3 regions of the Fictibacillus sp. b24 genome follow, and region 1 is predicted to be linked to each of the others. Evidence: predicted binding sites of a transcription regulator. Region 1 holds the regulator's gene; each other region holds the start of a gene.

Region 1 (4,826 bases):
GGATGAACATCCATCTTCTTTTTTTGTGTTTAAAAAAGATGGATCTAGCAAGAGAAAAAAGGTGGTTTGGCATCCGCCAAACTTCCGATTATTGGTGACTAGTGTGGAAGGTGGGAGGGTATAGAGTATGAATTGTGCTGAGCTGTGTTGTCGAGATTTAGCGAATGGCCTTTATTTTTGGTTTTAGACTTAATTTAGGTTCGTTTAGACCTAATTTTTCATAAGTAGACTTAATTCTCACTCAAAGTGACTCAATTCCTAAAAGAAATACCTCACCCCGTATTCTCTGAAGATTCGTTTTAACCTCGAACACGGTCTCCCAACCATAAAGAAGGAAGAAGATGGCCTCAACCATCTCCCATCACGCTATATTCTTCAGCAAAAGCTCCAAAAATCGAACCAAAAGCAAACGATCAGCTCTTACAACGACCATCCAAGCATCAATCTCACCAAAACACTCCTGATCTCGCCTTCAAAACCTCTCTACATCAACCCACCAAACATAACTTCACGGTAATCCTATTTTTTTTTGCGGTAATCATCCATATATTCGCGGATAAGCTTCATAATTTCACAGATAAAATTTTTTATCGAATTTTCGACACCCATCGACTTACCGCATTCATCTAAACCTCACTCACGTCTCCTCAACCACGCAGAACACATTGCACATCCAACAACAACATACTTTCACAACTAACCTGGCGCAACTAACCAGACACAACTAACCATCGCCAGATCTCTAAACAAATCCCAATCCCCTCATATCATACCCCTCCAAAATCATCATCATTTCGACAGAATCATACAGGTTAGGAAGAGGAGCATGAGGCAATAATGGTGGATAGAGATTTGCATTTTCGGAAAAAAGCAGGCTATAATAATGTTATAGTCAAAGTTAGTCAAAGTCAGAAGGGGGAGGGGAAATGAGGAATATTTCAGATGTAATTGAAAATTACTTAAAGCAAATTCTCTCAAGCTCGAATGATCCGGCCATCGAAATTAAAAGGACGGATATTGCCGAAAGGTTTCAATGCGTGCCTTCTCAAATAAACTATGTGATAAATACGAGATTTACGATTGAAAAAGGATTTGTAGTGGAAAGTAAAAGAGGTGGAGGCGGCTATATTCGGATCATGAAGGTCCGTACCGAAAGCTCTGCTCATCTAATTGATCACTTAACCACCTTAATTGGTGAAAGGATATCGCAAGGCAACGCAGAAAATGTAATAAAGAGACTTATGGAAGAGACGATTGTTTCCGAACGGGAAGCGAGGCTGATGCTGAGCGTTATGGATCGTTCTATATTAAAGCTTAATCTTCCGCATCGAGATGAATTACGTGCAGAACTTTTAAAAGCTATGATAAAAACGTTAAAATACCGAACCACATAGCCCTTTTTTTCATTCTATATAAAAGGAGGGAGCAGAATGAATTGTGAAGAGTGCCATGAACGTGAAGCTTCATTGCATTTTACCAAAATCATAAATGGAGAGAAAACGGAATTTCACATTTGTGAACATTGTGCCAAAGAAAAAGGAGAATTCATGCCGGGGTCGAATTCATTTTCCATTCACCAATTGCTTTCTGGTCTTTTACACGGTGATGGACATGTCCCAAACACCCCATCATCCAACTTCATTCCGCCCTCGTTAAGCTGTGAAAAATGCGGGATGAGTTATTATCAGTTTGCTAAAATTGGCCGTTTTGGATGTGAAAACTGCTATAAGGCGTTTGATTCCAAACTGAATCCGATCTTTAAGAGGGTTCATGGCGGTAATACCTTACATGCAGGAAAGATTCCTCTGCGGGCAGGGAGCAGCATTCAAGAAAAAAAACAGCTTCAGCAATTAAAGCAAGCTTTGCAGCAGTATATATTAAATGAGGAATTTGAAAAAGCTGCTGAAACAAGAGATATCATCAGAGAAATCGAACACCGCTTGGAACAGGGGAGGGATTCGTAACCGATGTCTTTAGAACGATTTATCAGTGACGCAATCAGTCCCTGGATGAAAAGGGAAGGACCTGAATCAGATATTGTTCTCTCAAGCCGTGTCCGACTCGCAAGAAATATTCATCAGTTTGTTTTTCCCATCGCAGCAGACAAAGAATCAGCTCATGAAGTGATAGCTTCCATTTCTTCTTGCATGAATGGAGAAAATGACGCAGCTGAAGCAGAAAATTTTGAAATGCTGATGATGGAGAAGTTAAAACCTATTCAAAAACGGGTACTTGTTGAGAAACATCTTATAAGTCCCAATCTAGCAGAACAAGCGAAATATGGTGCAGTACTCATGAATGACGATGAGTCAGTCAGCATCATGCTGAACGAAGAAGATCATATACGCATTCAATGTTTAGCACCAGGTTTTCAGTTAGAAGAAGTGCTTCATAAAGCCAATGAAATAGATGATTTGATTGAAAAAAGTGTGGATTATGCGTTTGATGAAAAGCGCGGATATTTAACAAGCTGTCCGACAAATGTAGGAACGGGACTAAGAGCTTCCGTCATGATGCATCTTCCCGCACTCGTCCTCACAAAAAAGATGAGCCGGATTATACCTGCGATCAACCAGCTAGGATTAGCTGTAAGAGGTATATATGGTGAAGGGACAGAAGCGCAAGGAAACATTTTTCAAATCTCGAATCAGATGACACTTGGTAAGTCTGAAGAGGATATAATGGAAGATCTCGCAGGAGTAGTTACGCAGGTCATCCAGCAAGAACGTGCAGCTCGAAAACAGCTGCAGGATGGATTGAAATTACAGCTTGAAGACAAGTTATTCCGTTCGTTGGGAACGTTGGAGAATTGCCGGATCATCCAATCAAAAGAAGCTGCAAAATGTTTATCAGATGTACGGCTTGGCATTGATTTAGAGATTTTACCCGGCATATCAAAAACAATCCTAAATGAACTTATGATACTTACACAACCGGGTTTTCTTCAACAATATGCAGGTGAAGTTCTAACTCCAGAAGAACGTGACATAAGAAGAGCCACATTAATCAGAGAAAGAATAAAATTGGAAAACCGATAAGGAGCGTGACGAGTATGATGTTTGGCCGTTTTACTGAGAGAGCACAAAAAGTTTTAGCGTTGGCACAAGAAGAAGCAATTCGATTAGGGCATAACAATGTGGGAACAGAACATATCTTACTTGGCTTGATTCGGGAAGGTGAAGGAATTGCAGCCAAAGCTCTTCAAGTTCTAGGTTTAGGACCTGAAAAAATTCAAAAAGAAGTGGAAACGTTAATCGGCCGCGGACAGGAAGCTGTTCAAACGATTCATTATACACCTCGTGCAAAAAAGGTAATTGAACTATCCATGGACGAAGCTCGTAAACTAGGGCATTCGTATGTAGGCACTGAACATATTTTATTAGGCCTGATTCGTGAAGGGGAAGGCGTTGCAGCTCGTGTATTAAACAACTTAGGAGTAAGCCTGAACAAAGCACGTCAGCAAGTTCTTCAACTTCTAGGAAGCAATGAATCTTCTTCTAGTCATAGAGGATCTTCAGCAAGTGCAAACACGCCTACGCTAGACAGCCTGGCTCGTGATTTAACGGCGATTGCACGTGATGGTTCACTTGACCCGGTAATTGGTCGTTCAAAAGAAATTCAGCGTGTTATCGAGGTGTTAAGCCGTCGTACAAAGAACAACCCTGTACTGATCGGTGAGCCTGGGGTAGGTAAAACTGCTATCGCAGAAGGCTTAGCACAGCAAATCATCAACAATGAAGTCCCAGAAACACTGCGTGATAAGCGCGTTATGACGCTTGATATGGGAACAGTCGTCGCGGGTACAAAATATAGAGGTGAGTTTGAAGACCGTCTGAAGAAGGTAATGGATGAGATTCGCCAGGCGGGCAATATCATCCTATTCATCGACGAACTTCATACGCTGATCGGTGCAGGTGGAGCAGAGGGTGCGATCGATGCATCCAACATCTTAAAGCCCGCTCTTGCTCGTGGTGAATTACAATGTATAGGTGCAACAACACTCGATGAATACAGAAAATATATCGAGAAGGATGCAGCGCTAGAGCGCCGTTTCCAGCCGATTACGGTTAATGAGCCGACAAAGGATGAAAGCATTCAAATCCTTCAAGGACTTCGCGATCGTTATGAAGCGCATCACCGTGTGACGATTACTGATGAAGCGATCGAGGCATCTGTTCAACTTTCTGATCGCTATATCTCCGACCGTTTCTTACCGGATAAAGCGATTGACTTAATTGACGAAGCGGCATCAAAGGTTCGCCTTCGTTCTTACACAGCTCCTCCGAACTTAAAGGAGCTCGAGCAAAAGCTGGAAGAAGTACGTAAAGAGAAGGATGCTGCTGTTCAAAGCCAAGAGTTTGAAAAAGCTGCTTCACTCAGAGATTCTGAGCAGCGTCTTCGTGAAGAATTGGAAAAAACGAAAGATGTTTGGAAAGAGAAACAAGGAAAAGAAAATACAGAAGTAACACCGGAAGATATCGCGCAAGTTGTATCTTCATGGACAGGAGTACCTGTATCCAAGCTGGCAGAAGAAGAAACAGAACGTCTTCTTAAGATGGAAGAGATTTTGCATGACCGATTAATTGGCCAGACTGAAGCGGTATCTGCCATTTCTAAAGCCATCCGAAGAGCGCGTGCAGGGTTGAAGGATCCGAAACGTCCGATCGGTTCATTCATCTTCTTAGGACCAACAGGTGTTGGTAAAACGGAGCTTGCTAGAGCCGTTGCTGAGACATTGTTTGGTGATGAAGATGCGATCATCCGTATCGATATGTCTGAGTACATGGAGAAACATACAACATCTCGTCTCGTTGGTTCGCCTCCAG
Region 2 (4,826 bases), 770 kb from region 1:
ATGCCGCCTTTTACAGGAATGCAGTGGCCTTCAAGACTCGATCCAGCTCCATAAGGCACAACAGGAATTTTGTGTTCGTTTGCGAATCTTAGAATAGAAGAAATTTCTTCAGCCGATTCAGGGTATACAACAATATCAGGTGAAACAGGATGGTGGTAAGATTCATCACGGCTATGCTGCCAAAGAATGGTTTCGTTTTGTGTAGCGCGTTTTTCAGATGTCCGTTTTTGCATTTCAAACAATAAATCAGTATGTGCAATGTTCATGTAAACCCGCTCCTTAAACTTTTGAGTTATTATCTATTTTACATGAACAGAGTTAAAAATCCTTTTTAAACATGAAATTGCGTATATATGCCCAAACTAACAAGTGAGGTGATGAACGATGCAAAAACGCAGAAGAGTATGGCATGTTATACTGATCATAATATGTATTTCGATAGTCGTGACAGGCTGTGGAAACAAAGACAGCCAAAACCAATCCGAGGGGAGAGAACAACCGGTGATGGGTGATGGTAAAGGAAGCGAAAAAAAATCACGTCCTGAAGAAGGACAAGACGGGCAAGCAGGACAGAACGGACAAGGCGGGATTGTTGCGGGCAGTATTGAGCCTTCAATTAAAGTACAAGAGCAGCAGAATGCTAAGGGAATATTATTTAGATATGAGTTGAAAAATCAGACCGAAAAAGAGAAGGTTTTTCAATTTTCATCTAGTCAGAAATTTGATTATGTAATTAAAGACAAGAGCGGAAAAATCGTATACCAATACTCAAGAAATCATATGTTCATGCAAGTGTTAACTTCTTTGAAATTAAAGCAGGCTGATGTTTTCAAACAGGATATCTTAGTTAACGATCTAGAGCCAGGTGCTTATACGCTAGAAGTTTGGTTGACCCCAAGTGGCGAGACAGAAGATTACAGACAAAAAATCACTTTTAATTGGAACTAAATTGGGGAAGAGATGAGTTAAGAGCTCATCTCTTTTTGTTTTGTTTTATTCTAAAAGATTCTTAATTTTGGTTGTTTTTTATTCTCATCATTGCAAGTTGATTGGAGCGCAAGGTTGCTGACTCCTATGGGACGAGCGGCCAGGTCGAGTCTCCTAATGGCGCAAAGCAACAGGAGGCTCACCTTACACCCCGTAGAAAGCGAGCAACCTGGAGAGGAAATCAACAACTTATAAGAACAACAGAGGTTACGGTAACAGCCTTTTTATGACAGCAAAACAAAATACTTGAAAGTCAAAAAAGGTCAAAGTATAATATGCTTAAAGGTTAATGGTCAAAGAAAGTCAAAGTCAAACTAAAGACTAGCAAGACTCATGAAACCTTGAAACAAAAAAGTTGCGAAACGAAATGCATGCACGTATAATCGCTAATAATTTATACAAATTTTTAAAAATATGAACAGGGGGTTACAAGTATGCGTTGTGAACAATGTGAAGTTAATCCTGCTACGATCCAAATGAGTATCTCAATGAATAAAGATAAGAAACAATTTGTGCTTTGCTCTGATTGTTACCATAAAGTGAAACAAGAAATGAACACTGGGGGAGGAATGAATATGAACTTTTCTTCTTTCGATGATATTTTTCAACAAATGATGAATGGCCAAGCTTTTACAGATCACGCGAACGAGCATGAGAAGCAACAAACTCAAAAGGGAAAACGAGGCGGAGGCTTTTTAGATAAATTTGGCCGGAACTTAACAGATGCTGCGAAAGCGGGTATTATTGATCCGGTTATCGGTCGAGACGATGAAGTGCGCCGTGTGATTGAAATCTTAAACCGACGCACCAAGAACAACCCGGTATTAATCGGGGAACCTGGTGTCGGTAAAACAGCAATAGCTGAAGGATTAGCAACCAAAATTGTAGAAGGCAATGTTCCAGCTAAACTTTTGAAAAAAGAAGTGTATTTGCTTGATGTTGCATCACTTGTTGCAGATACCGGGGTAAGAGGTCAGTTCGAGGAACGTATGAAACAGCTGATTGCTGAGCTTCAAAAACGCAAAAATGTCATTCTGTTTGTGGATGAAGTTCATCAGATTGTGGGAGCAGGTTCCGCAGAAGGATCTATGGATGCTGGGAACATCTTAAAACCTGCACTTGCACGCGGTGAGCTGCAGATGGTCGGTGCTACAACGTTAAAAGAATACCGTCAGATTGAGAAGGATGCTGCGTTAGAGCGTCGCTTCCAACCGGTAATCGTTAACGAGCCTACACTAGATGAAGCGATTGAAATCTTGAAAGGTCTTGCACCTAGATACGAAGATTATCACCAAGTTAAATTTACGGAAGAAGCATTAAAGGCATGTGTAATGCTTTCACATCGCTACATTCAAGACCGATTTTTGCCGGATAAAGCGATTGATCTTATGGATGAAGCGGGATCTAAGAGCAACCTTCAGCATATTACGATTGAAAAATCTTCTATTGAAGAGCGTTTAGAAGAACTCGTAAAAGAAAAAGAAAAGGCAGCTGCAGATGAAAACTATGAACTGGCAGCAAAACTTCGTCAAGAAGAACTGTTGCTTGATGAAAAACTAAAAACACAAGAAGAAGATAAAAAAGCAGCGATTGTTCAAGTTGAAGACATCCAGCACATTGTAGAACATAAAACAGGTATTCCTGTTCGGAAGCTTCAGAGTGACGAACAATCGAAAATGAAAGAACTTGCTTCAAAACTTTCCGCTCAAGTTATTGGGCAGGAAGAAGCGGTTGAGAAAGTGGCAAAAGCGATCCGCAGAAGCCGTGCCGGTTTAAAAGCGAAGAAACGTCCAATCGGATCATTCTTGTTCGTAGGTCCAACAGGTGTTGGTAAAACAGAGTTAACAAAAACGCTCGCTAAAGAAATCTTTGGTGATGAAGACAGCATGATCAGACTCGACATGAGTGAGTATATGGAGAAACACGCTGTATCAAAATTGATCGGTTCACCTCCAGGGTACGTTGGGCATGAAGAAGCTGGACAACTAACAGAGCAAATTCGCAGAAAGCCATATAGCATCTTGCTGCTTGATGAAATCGAGAAGGCTCACCCAGATGTTCAGCACATGTTCCTTCAGATTATGGAAGATGGCCGATTAACAGACAGCCAAGGACGTACAGTGAGCTTTAAAGACACCGTGATCATCATGACAAGTAACGCAGGTGCTTCTGTTAAACAAACGAAGAAACTTGGATTTAACACGGTAGATGTAGAAAAAGAAACACACATCCTTGATTCATTAGGAGGCTATTTTAAACCAGAGTTTTTAAACCGTTTTGATAGCATTGTACAATTCCAGTCGTTGAAAGAAGGGCATCTTGTGAAGATTGTTGATTTGATGTTGCAAGAGCTGTCTGATCAGCTTCAAGAGCAAAATATTGAAATTACGGTAACTTCGGCTGCAAAACAAAAGCTTGCTAAACTGGGGTATCATCCATCATTCGGTGCGAGACCACTCCGCAGAATCATTCAAGAGCACATCGAAGATAAGATTGCAGATGTATTATTGGATGAAGAGGATGTCCAAAAGTTAACGGTAAACGTTGCAGACGGTCAGATTGTCGTTAAAAAAGCGTAAAACTAAAAAAAACCTTGCTAGAGAGTATCTCCGGCAAGGTTTTTGTTTTACAATGCAAAGTAAAGGTTATTCTAATACATAAGTTTTTGAAAGGTTATGTCTAAGGGACTGTGCTGCATATACATCTTTCTTCTTCATTGACAAGTTGATTGGAGCATAAGGGGGCGAGACTCCTACGGGACGAGCGGTCAGGTGGAGACTTCTAATGGCGCAATGCGGCAGAAGGCTCACCGTACGCCCCGTGGAAAGCGAGCCACCTGGAGCGGAAGTCAACTACATTCAAGGGCTCTGAAAATATCCGAAAAAATAAGCCATGCATCTGCATGGCAGAATGAAAAAATCAAAAACTCTCTGTCTTCTAGGAGTCATCTTTGGAGCGGATTATGGTAAGAACAAGCATTGAAAAACCAATCATGAGTGACATCGCTTCAAATACTGTCATCCCCATCCCTCCTTACAAATTAAGGGTAAGACTCGTACGAGAATTAGAGAAGGAAAAGTATTGTATGTTTTCCATTTTATCCCGAATCGCAAAATGAAACAAGAATCGTAATGACTATTTCTTACAACTGCAATTAGGTCAATAGGTTTATTTTACCAATATTATAATTCTGAAATTGTACACCTTGTTTTTGTATGACATTGAATTGGCTGAAAAGACCTATAAAACATACAATTTATCAAACCATAAATTTTTAAATCACAGGTGATGCAAGGAATATCGTGAAAAGGAAAATAAGGACACTAAGTAAGAGAATTAAGCATGTTCTGATCATTCTTTTCAACCCCCTTGTGTATATCAATGTATAAGAAAATAAGATTCTTAATGACAGTTATACAAGAAAAATTTTAAGGAGGATTTTAAGATTGGATACGTCTTACGTTTGGTATGTGAGTTATGGATCAAATTTAATGGAGCACCGTTTTTTGTGCTACATTCTCGGTGATCAGCCAGAAGGTTCTTCTCAAAAAGAAAGAGGCTGCAGAAATCCGGCAATGCCGCTTAAAAACGGAAAAGCTGTGCTTCCATATCCTCTTTATTTTGCAAGAGAGCGGACAAAGTGGGGTGAAGGAGGAGTTGCTTTTATCGGACATGAAAAAAGTGATCAATACAAGACTTATGGCCGAAAGTATTTAGTCACGGTTGAGCAGTTTTTAGATGTTACTGCCCAAGAAAATAGCTGTGACGAGATAGAGGCAGATTTAGAAGAAGTCATACAAAAAGGATATATTCATTTTGGACAAGGCTGGTATAGCCGA
Region 3 (4,826 bases), 3.0 Mb from region 1:
TGATGTGTACCGGCTTCTGCGTTCCATGAACCCATCACCATATATGTATTATTACAAATCTAACGACACGTATATCGTAGGTGCCTCGCCCGAGCTTCTTGTAAAAGTAGATAACGGATGTGTGGAAAACAGGCCGATTGCGGGAACTCGTCCAAGAGGCAAGACTCGTGAAGAAGACCTTGCGTATGAACAAGACCTGCTCGCAGATGAAAAAGAGCGTGCAGAACATGTCATGCTAGTGGATCTAGGCAGAAACGATGTTGGCCGAGTCAGTGAATTTGGGTCTGTTGAGCTAGATTCTTATATGGAAATCGAGCGGTATTCACACGTAATGCACATGGTTTCACACGTGAAAGGCAGAATGCAAAAAGATAAAGATTTCTTTGATGCTTTGCGCTCGTGCATGCCTGCTGGTACGGTTTCAGGTGCCCCGAAGGTAAGAGCGATGCAGATCATCTCTGAACTGGAAAAGCAATCTCGAGGTGTATATGGAGGCGCTATCGGCTATTTAGGATTCAACGGGCAGATGGACTCGTGCATCGCGATTCGAACAATCGTGTTTCAAGACGGAAAAGCGTATGTACAAGCAGGTGCAGGTGTTGTTGCGGATTCTGTACCTGAACGTGAATACGAAGAAACGGTCAACAAAGCCAAAGCCATGCTGAAAGCAATCGAGGGGGGGACAGACCCCAGACAAATACAAATCCCTGTTTTGTCCATTCAGTGAGGACACCCAACGCATCAAACAACCAAACACATTCGTAGCTTAAAGCCAGCCGCTATGAGCATTTTTCTATTATCACAGCACCAAAATGGATATACTGTCCCTTGTATCATTTTTACCAATCTTAATACTCGTAAAGGGGACTTAATAGATGAAAGCTTTATTGTTACAAGACAAAAACATGTGGCGTGAAATGAAAGTCAGCGAAACAGAAAAACCTGTTCCAGGACCAGGTGAAGTTCTTGTGAAAGTGAAGGCAGCGGGACTTAATCCAGTGGATTATAAAACGGCTACTAACGGAAATCCGAACTGGAGCTATCCTCATATTTTAGGACTAGATGCAGCGGTTGTTATTGAAGGAACAGGTGAAGGAGTTACGGAATTCAAACAAGGAGACCGTGTATTCTATCATGGCAACCTCGCGAAAAAAGGCGGATTCGCTGAATATGCGCTAACTACCGCTCATACGATAGCTAGAATTCCAGATGGATTGTCATTTGAGGAAGCAGCCGCTCTTCCGTGTGCTGGAATGACGGCTTATCAAGCACTATTCCGTAAGATGAACCTGCAAGAAGGTGAAACGATCCTGATCCATGGTGGTGCAGGAGGCGTTGGCGGTTTTGCGATACAGCTTGCTAAACAGGTCGGAGCAACAATCATCACAACATGCTCGCCTGAGAATGAAGAATACGTTAAAAGCTTAGGAGCAGATCACGTCATTTTTTATAAGACAGAAGACGTTCACACGCGCATTATGGAACTGACAAACGATGTGGGTGTAGATGCCGTTCTTGACACGGTTAGCCGAGTGAATGCTACTGAATCGCTAAAAAGCATCGCGTTTAATGGACGGATCGCGTTCATTGCTGGAAATCCGGATTATTCTGCTGTAAAACCCTTCAGCCAAGCGCTCTCTTTTCACGAGATTGCACTAGGTGCTGTTCATTTTTCTAATTCAGTAAAAGCACAAAAAGATCTTGCTCTGATGAACGAAGAATTGGCTAAGCTTGTGGTCGAGGGCAAACTATCAGCTATGATTTCTGAAACAATTACATTAGAAGAAGTACCAGCTGCACTTGCTAAGCTTGCTGAAAGGCACGTTAAAGGAAAAATTGTTGCTGTACTTTAAAAGAACATAAAAAAAACAGGGCTGCTCAATAATGAAGCAGTCCTGTTTTTGTGATGATATTATTTTTTAATGTCTGTGCTGTCTACAGACGTGATTAGTTTATCAACCAATCCATATTTAACAGCATCTTCTGCAAGTAGGAAATTATCACGATCCGTGTCGCGCTCAATCACTTCAAGCGGTTGACCTGTTTTTTCAGACAAGATTTTGTTAAGCTGTTCACGCATTTGAATAATGCGGCGTGCGTGAATTTCGATATCACTCGCTTGGCCGCGTGTTCCGCCAAGTGGCTGGTGAATCATAACTTCTGAATTCGGAAGCACATAACGCTTACCTTTTTCACCTGCTGCTAATAAGAAAGCACCCATAGATGCTGCCATACCGATACAGATTGTGGATACGTGCGGCTTGATGAAATTCATTGTGTCATAAATCGCCATACCAGCTGTGATAGATCCACCCGGGCTGTTTATGTATAACGAGATGTCTTTATCAGGATCTTCAGCAGCCAGGAATAGAAGCTGTGCTACGATTGAGTTAGAAACGTTATCATCGATTGCACTGCCAAGCATAATAATACGGTCTTTTAACAGACGGGAGTAAATATCGTAAGCGCGCTCCCCACGGTTCGTTTGTTCAATAACTGTTGGAATTAAGTTCATGGAAATCCTCCTTCTCCTTTTTCAACTAAACTGTACTGTCATCATACAAAAAAGGTCAAACAAGGTCAAACAATATGCTGTATGTAACTCATTTCGCCAGCATTGCTAAATCTCCTTCTTACACCTTATGTATGGGCTATCATCATAATGCCCGCTAGAAGCAGGATTTTAAACCTCTACATTAGAAAACATTACCCTTAAAACGGTATAATTAAGCTTTAGTTTTCGTTTTTAATTTCAATATAAGCGGTTTCTAAATTACGAATACGGCGCACGATCTCACTGTTTTTATTGAGATTATCATTGATAAGTGTCCCGACAATTGAACGATAATAAGCATTCATCGCATGTGTCTTTGTAAAAACATCTTTGTTTCTTTCAATATATTGCTGAAAATTTTCTTTAAAATAAGGTACTGAAAACGCTTCGCTCACAGTTCATCCTCCTTCACTCAATAAACCAGTTTCTAAAGATGCTACAGGTCTTTATCTATCATAGCCTATTTAAGTGGCCGAGCAAAAGGATATCGAAAATTTCATCCCTTGTTTTGACAATTGAGGTTGGGCATGTTATAGTTAATTCAACCTTTTACGTTGTGAATATGTTTTGGATTTAAAGCGGTCGTACTTTTTGAATAAGAAGTGGAACACTTGAATCCGCTTCTGAATTATTCAGATGAGTGCGCATTTTTTTATGCCTTTTTATTTACATAGTAAGACGGTTAAAAGAGTTAAAACGCTTACAAAAAGCGTTTGTAAGGAGGAAACACCCATGCAAAATGGTAAAGTAAAATGGTTCAACGCTGAAAAAGGTTTCGGCTTCATCGAAGTTGAAGGTGGAAACGATGTATTCGTACACTTTTCTGCAATTCAATCAGAAGGCTTCAAGTCTCTTGAAGAAGGACAAGAAGTATCTTTCGAAATCGTTGATGGCGAGCGCGGACCACAAGCTGCTAACGTAACAAAACTTTAATAGTAAAGTTTAGAATGCCACACTACCTTCGGGCGGTGCTGGCATTTTTTTGTATCTAAGAGGGTATGAAATTGCGGGTGAATTGTATGTTAAATTGTAAGGGGTCTGTCCCGGGGACAGACCCCTTACAATTTAACATACGTGCTTAATCAAGATTCTAATTATACTTAAGCTTGAAGGAACGTTGTGTATTTCTGACAAATACAAATTTTATGAATTTGTATTTGTTTGGGGTCAGACCCCAAATTTTGTAGGATGTACAGCGCTTTCATCTGTAGTATGATGAAAGAATAGGGGAGGGATTTAAGATGGAAATGGGTTTGTTTCAACAACAGAGCATGAATCTTGTCATGACAACGGAATTGCGCCAGGCCATCGCCATTTTACAAGTTCCCAGTTTTGAACTGACATCATACCTTCAAGAGCAGGCATTAGAAAATCCGCTTATTGAAATCGCAGAGCCTAAAGGCATGTTTACAACTTTGAAAAAAAGTGTGCGCAAAAACGGCATGAACAGCCGTACAGATGAAAATCAGCATCTCGAACATTTAATCATCGAAAAAGAAACCCTTTATGACTATCTATATAAGCAGTCCATTCTTCTTCCAATTGAAGAAAAGGATCGCAAACTTTTTCAATATTTACTTTTAAGCATAGATGAAAGCGGTTATCTAACTGTATCCGCTCTAGAAACGGCAGCTAGATTTAATACAACAGTAGAAAAATGTGAAGAGCTTATTAGTCTGCTGCAAACACTTGAACCTGTTGGGATCGGAGCGAGAGATCTAAGAGAGTGCCTCTTACTACAGCTGCGTGAACAACACCTTGAACATACGTTAAGCTACATAATTGTCGATCAGCATTTGGATCAATTAGCTGAAAGAAAAATGAAAACGCTAGCGTCAATTCTGAATGTAACCCCGCAAGAAGTGGAAAAGGCAGCAGATTTTCTGCAAACGCTTGAACCACGTCCGGGGGCGGCGTTTTCGCCAGTAAATGATCAGGCGTATTTATATCCTGACGTCTCTGTCACCGAAGAAAATGGTAAGTTTCACATCTCGGTAAACGAGCAATACTCACCAATCTTAAAACTGAACGACAGTTATGGATCGCTTTTAAACGGAAAAAATGCTACATCAAAATTTCTAGATGATTCTTTTCAAAAATTCAATTGGCTGAAAAAAGCGCTGGAACAAAGAAGAGAAACATTGCTTAACATTACGAAAGAGATCGTCCGGGTACAGGAAACGTATTTTTTAAGCTTTGAAAAATCAGATCTCATACCACTGACTTTAAAAGAAGTAGCAGATGAAATCGGTGTCCACGAATCGACAGTGAG

Evidence for each region. The regulator CtsR, encoded in region 1, represses protease genes until heat stress. The targets are predictions, from matches to a motif close to ATGGTCAATAAAGGTCAAACA.
Region 2: a site for CtsR is predicted at 1,277-1,297, ahead of QUF49_RS16465 (ATP-dependent Clp protease ATP-binding subunit). Genes of this name have one in related genera too.
Region 3: a site for CtsR is predicted at 2,567-2,587, ahead of clpP (ATP-dependent Clp endopeptidase proteolytic subunit ClpP). Genes of this name have one in related genera too.

The regions. Positions count from the first base shown of each region.
Region 1 covers NZ_JAUCES010000005.1:3,924,553-3,929,378, reverse strand. Annotated here, with positions in the region: gene QUF49_RS20780 (CtsR family transcriptional regulator) at 927-1,394, shown strand; gene QUF49_RS20775 (UvrB/UvrC motif-containing protein) at 1,431-1,964, shown strand; gene QUF49_RS20770 (protein arginine kinase) at 1,968-3,038, shown strand; gene clpC (ATP-dependent protease ATP-binding subunit ClpC) at 3,053-4,826, shown strand, end outside.
Region 2 covers NZ_JAUCES010000005.1:3,153,046-3,157,871, reverse strand. Annotated here, with positions in the region: gene QUF49_RS16480 (FAD-binding oxidoreductase) at 1-266, opposite strand, end outside; gene QUF49_RS16475 (BsuPI-related putative proteinase inhibitor) at 385-948, shown strand; gene QUF49_RS16470 (hypothetical protein) at 1,050-1,217, shown strand; gene QUF49_RS16465 (ATP-dependent Clp protease ATP-binding subunit) at 1,422-3,566, shown strand; gene QUF49_RS20825 (hypothetical protein) at 3,925-3,981, opposite strand; gene QUF49_RS16455 (hypothetical protein) at 4,434-4,826, shown strand, end outside.
Region 3 covers NZ_JAUCES010000005.1:880,917-885,742, forward strand. Annotated here, with positions in the region: gene trpE (anthranilate synthase component I) at 1-727, shown strand, start outside; gene QUF49_RS04365 (zinc-binding dehydrogenase) at 876-1,853, shown strand; gene clpP (ATP-dependent Clp endopeptidase proteolytic subunit ClpP) at 1,913-2,515, opposite strand; gene yvfG (protein YvfG) at 2,734-2,949, opposite strand; gene cspD (cold-shock protein CspD) at 3,287-3,487, shown strand; gene rpoN (RNA polymerase factor sigma-54) at 3,796-4,826, shown strand, end outside.